Regions from separate parts of the Streptococcus hillyeri genome, predicted to be linked through region 1. Evidence: predicted binding sites of a transcription regulator. Region 1 holds the regulator's gene; the other holds the start of a gene.
The links. The regulator HrcA, encoded in region 1, represses chaperone genes, less so after heat shock. The targets are predictions, from matches to a motif close to TTAGCACTCNNNNNNNNNGAGTGCTAA.
Positions count from the first base shown of each region.

Region 1 (2,419 bases):
CTGGACACTTTTTCATTTTCAAGTGTCCACCTAAAATAGTCCACTGGACTATTTTGCTACCACGCAATCGTTAGCGGCCATCCTATACGAATGTGATGAACTTCGTTCATCTTATTTCCAACCTCCAAAGGTCTCCCAGACCTTTGGGGCTGTGCGGATGTGGGAGTGAAACTGTCCAGTGGACAGTTTCAGCCTAAGCTAAGAAACCAGAGAGTGAGATCTAGGCTTGCCAAGAAGGAATGGAACTCTGTAGGAGGTCGCTTCCGCCCCACACCACATTAGGAGAAGTGTTAACAAAAATACTAAATAAAAACTAATTGACTTTAAAAAGTAATTTTTGATTTTTGTTAAGGATAAAAATATTCCTAAATATTAAGATAACTGATTGGCGCAACAGGCAGTATGATAGCTGTTTAATGGCTTAATCAAAATGATACTAGGTCTCTAGACCGATTTTTAGCACTCTTGTAAAAAGAGTGCTAATTTTGTTGACAAGGGCATAAAAAAGAGTATAATAGAATCATGAGTTAGCACTCAGATATAAAGAGTGCTAAGATGAAAGAAGGTGACGTCTCTCATGATAACTGAACGTCAGAATGACATTTTGAATTTGATTGTTCAGATGTTTACACAGACGCGTGAGCCGGTTGGCTCAAAAGCCTTACAGGATTTGATTGCTTCGAGTTCTGCCACGATTCGAAACGACATGGCAAAGCTTGAGAAATTAGGTTTCTTGGAGAAAGCTCATACGTCAAGTGGGCGTCTGCCTAGTCGAGCTGGCTTTCAATATTTTGTGACGCATTCGCTGAATCTAGATAGCATTGATGAGCAGGATGTCTATGAGGTGATAAAGGCTTTTGATTTTGAAGCGTTTAAACTGGATGACATTCTCGGTGCGGCGAGCAACCTATTGTCGGAAATGACAGGTTATACAGCGATTGTTCAGGATGTTGAGCCGACTCGTCAGAGGCTAACAGGCTTTGACATCGTTCAATTGTCGAGCCACGATGCGCTGGCGGTACTAACCCTTGATGAGTCTAAACCTGTGACGGTGCAGTTTGCGATTCCTAAAAATTTCTTGACCAGTGATTTAGTCACTCTTAAAGCGTTGATCGATGAGCGTTTTTTGGGAAAAGCGGTGCTAGACATCCATTATAAGCTGAGGACGGAAATTCCTCAGGTGGTTCAAAAGTATTTTAAAACCATCGATAATGTCTTACCACTTTTTGATTACATTTTTAGTCATCTCTTTAAGGAAACGGTTTTTGTTGCTGGAAAAATAGCTGCGCTAACGTATGCTAATCTAGCCATCTATCAGTTCCTAGATAATGAACAAAGGGTCGCACTAGAATTACGCTCTGCCATTTCCCAAGAGCAAATGACCAAAGTGCAAGTCGCAGAGAGCAAGGAGCCTGCGCTATCGGAGTTGACGGTGATTAGCCATCAATTTCTTATTCCTTACCGGGGGATGGCGCTGATGAGCTTGATTGGTCCTGTCGAGATGGATTATCGTAGGATAGTGAGTCTCATCAATATTATCAGCCGCGTGATGGTTGCTAAGTTGACCGATTACTATCGCTATCTCAATAGTAACCACTATGAAGTGCATTAGAGATGAAAGCATTTATTAAGAAGTTAAGGAGGCACCTTGTGTCAGAAGAAGTAAAAAACGAAGAACTTCAGGAAGAAGCTGTCGAAACCGCTGAGGAAGTGGTGGAAGAGACAACAGAAGTTCCTGAAAAATCAGAATTAGAATTGGCTAATGAGCGTGCTGAGGATTTTGAAAATAAATACCTCCGTGCGCATGCCGAAATGCAAAACATTCAGCGCCGAGCTAATGAAGAGCGTCAACAATTGCAACGCTATCGCTCACAAGACTTGGCTAAAAAAATCTTGCCAAGTTTGGATAATTTAGAGCGTGCCCTAGCTGTTGAAGGTCTGACAGACGATGTCAAAAAAGGCCTTGAAATGACGCGTGATAGCCTTATCCAAGCGCTGAAAGAAGAAGGGGTTGAAGAAGTTGCTTTAGAAACCTTTGACCACAATCTTCACATGGCTGTTCAAACCCTGCCAGCAGATGACGAACACCCAGCGGACACTATCGCTGAAGTCTTCCAAAAAGGCTACAAACTTCACGAACGCCTACTGAGACCAGCTATGGTGGTGGTGTACAACTAGTCACTAATGATGGCCATTAAAATGGCTCATCATTAGACGGCAACCGTTATGGCGGATTGCCTAGACTCCTTACTAGCTCGATAACAAAATGATATCGATTTTGTTATCTCACGTCGCAACTATCCAATAGTAACGGCATCGAAATAAAATAATCTCGTCCGAAATGACGGTAAACTATGACAATAAGAAATAAAATTGCTATCTCGGACGCGTCAGCAATGAAGCGAACGAAGTGAGCAAA
Region 1 covers NZ_CP163513.1:143,055-145,473, forward strand. The annotation lists gene hrcA (heat-inducible transcriptional repressor HrcA) at 578-1,612, shown strand; gene grpE (nucleotide exchange factor GrpE) at 1,615-2,178, shown strand.

Region 2 (2,419 bases), 770 kb from region 1:
CTTTCTAAATCATTCTAGAAAATGAACATTTTATAGTTTATCAAAAATTGAATATTAATTCAATAAATTTTACCTTAATTTTACATTTAATTTCGCTTAAATTAATAAATATTTCTATATTATGCAAAAATTAAGAATACTATCAAATCATTTGGGGCTAGTCATAGCTCTTGTTTTTCAACACTTAACCTGAGAGGATATGAGGTGCTCAAAAAATCCTAGAAGAGTTTTTGAGGTTAGAAAAAGAGCTGTTAAAGGCACCGTTAACATTCTCTACAGGACTTCTTTTCTGTTTGCCGCGCCTAGCTATAGTTTCTAAGATAGGGCTGAGAGTGGACAGAAGCCAATTTTTCATAATCTTGACTTTCTTCGCTCTCCCATTTCTAAGTTCAAGATAATACTAATCCTTCCCATCACAAAAATACTTTTGAGATATCAATACCAAAAAACTCCCCATTCAGGAGAGTTTCGTCGTTAATTAGTACAGTAAATCGTAGATTTCCATCGCAATCAAGTCAATGCTATCAAACGTATAAGACTCACGCGCCGCAACATCACGTAATGTGAAAACTGGACCATTTTCAGGATCGTTAGCAAATGATACTTCTGCTACAACGACACCGTCACGCTCAAAATTACGCTTCAAAGTGCCTCCATCAGCCGCCATCATTTCAAGGCGATTAATAATTCTTACCAAATGTGATTCCATAATATATAATAACTCCTATTTCTATTTATCGTCTCTCTTATTTTATCATAAACACGGACAAATAAACAAGAAAAGATAATGAATTTCATAGAAAATGTAATAATTTGTTGATCTTTCTAAAGGAATCAGAGTAGCTTCAAACGGAAAAATAATAGTTTTAGCACTCTCTATCAAAGACTGCTAATTTTTCGTACTTTTTACTTGCATTGTTTGTTTAGAGTGCTATAATGAAATCATAAACATTGACCAAATTTGACCTTTAATCAAAGTTTGGTTCCTTATTTCCAAACGAAAGGAAAGTGAATAGTTGATTCTAAAACTATTCAACTTGGTACTTCATTATGCTATGTCAAAATTGTAACCTTAATGAATCTAGCATTCATCTCTATACTAATGTTAATGGCCAACAAAAAAAGGTTGACCTCTGCCAACATTGTTATCAAATCATGAAATCTGGTTCTGGGGAACCTGATATGTTCCTACACGGAGGTTCACTAAATCCCTTCTTAGAAGATTTCTTTGGTGACCTCAATAACTTCCGCGCCTTCAATCCTGATTTGCCAAATGCGCCAAAAACTCAATCTGGACGTTTTGGTGGCAATGGCGGAGCAGGTAATGGCGGTGGGAATCCTAATCGCCCTCAAGGTGCACGCCAACAAGCGCCTCAGCAGCCAAAAGGCCTTCTTGAGGAATTCGGTGTGAATGTGACTGACATTGCACGAAACGGAGACATTGATCCTGTTATTGGACGTGACGAAGAAATTGTCCGTGTGATCGAAATTCTAAACCGTCGTACCAAAAACAACCCTGTCCTTATCGGTGAGCCAGGGGTCGGTAAAACAGCCGTTGTCGAAGGCCTTGCTCAGAAAATCGTGGACGGTAACGTGCCACAAAAACTTCAAGGTAAACAAGTGATTCGCCTTGATGTCGTTAGCCTCGTTCAAGGGACTGGTATCCGTGGGCAATTTGAAGAACGCATGCAAAAATTGATGGAGGAAATCCGCAGTCGTAAGGATGTCATTCTCTTCATCGATGAAATTCATGAAATCGTTGGTGCTGGTTCTGCTGGTGATGGCAATATGGACGCTGGCAACATCTTGAAACCAGCCCTTGCTCGCGGGGAATTGCAAATGGTTGGTGCTACTACACTCAACGAGTACCGTATCATCGAAAAAGATGCTGCACTTGAACGCCGTATGCAACCTGTCAAAGTTGACGAACCTTCTGTTGAAGAAACCATCACCATCTTGCGTGGTATCCAACCAAAATATCAGGACTACCATCACGTCAAATATACCGATGATGCTATCGTTGCTGCAGCTGAATTATCAAACCGCTACATTCAAGACCGCTTCTTGCCTGATAAGGCAATTGACCTCTTGGACGAAGCTGGTTCAAAAATGAATTTAACCCTCAACTTTGTTGATCCTAAAGATATTGACAAACGTCTTGTGGAAGCTGAAAACCTCAAAGCTCAAGCAACACGCGATGAAGACTTTGAAAAAGCAGCCTACTTCCGTGATCAAATTGCTAAATACAAAGAAATGCAGCAGCAAACCATTACCGACCAAGATATGCCAGTCATCACTGAAAAACACATTGAGGCTATTATTGAGCAAAAAACCAATATCCCTGTCGGTGATTTGAAGGAGAAAGAACAAAGCCAGCTCATCAATCTTGCTAGTGATTTGAAATCACACGTTATCGGTC
Region 2 covers NZ_CP163513.1:912,870-915,288, reverse strand. The annotation lists gene AB6M99_RS04335 (DUF1797 family protein) at 479-709, opposite strand; gene AB6M99_RS04330 (ATP-dependent Clp protease ATP-binding subunit) at 1,051-2,419, shown strand, end outside.
Region 2: the regulator HrcA is predicted to act here: its motif matches at 867-893, upstream of AB6M99_RS04330 (ATP-dependent Clp protease ATP-binding subunit).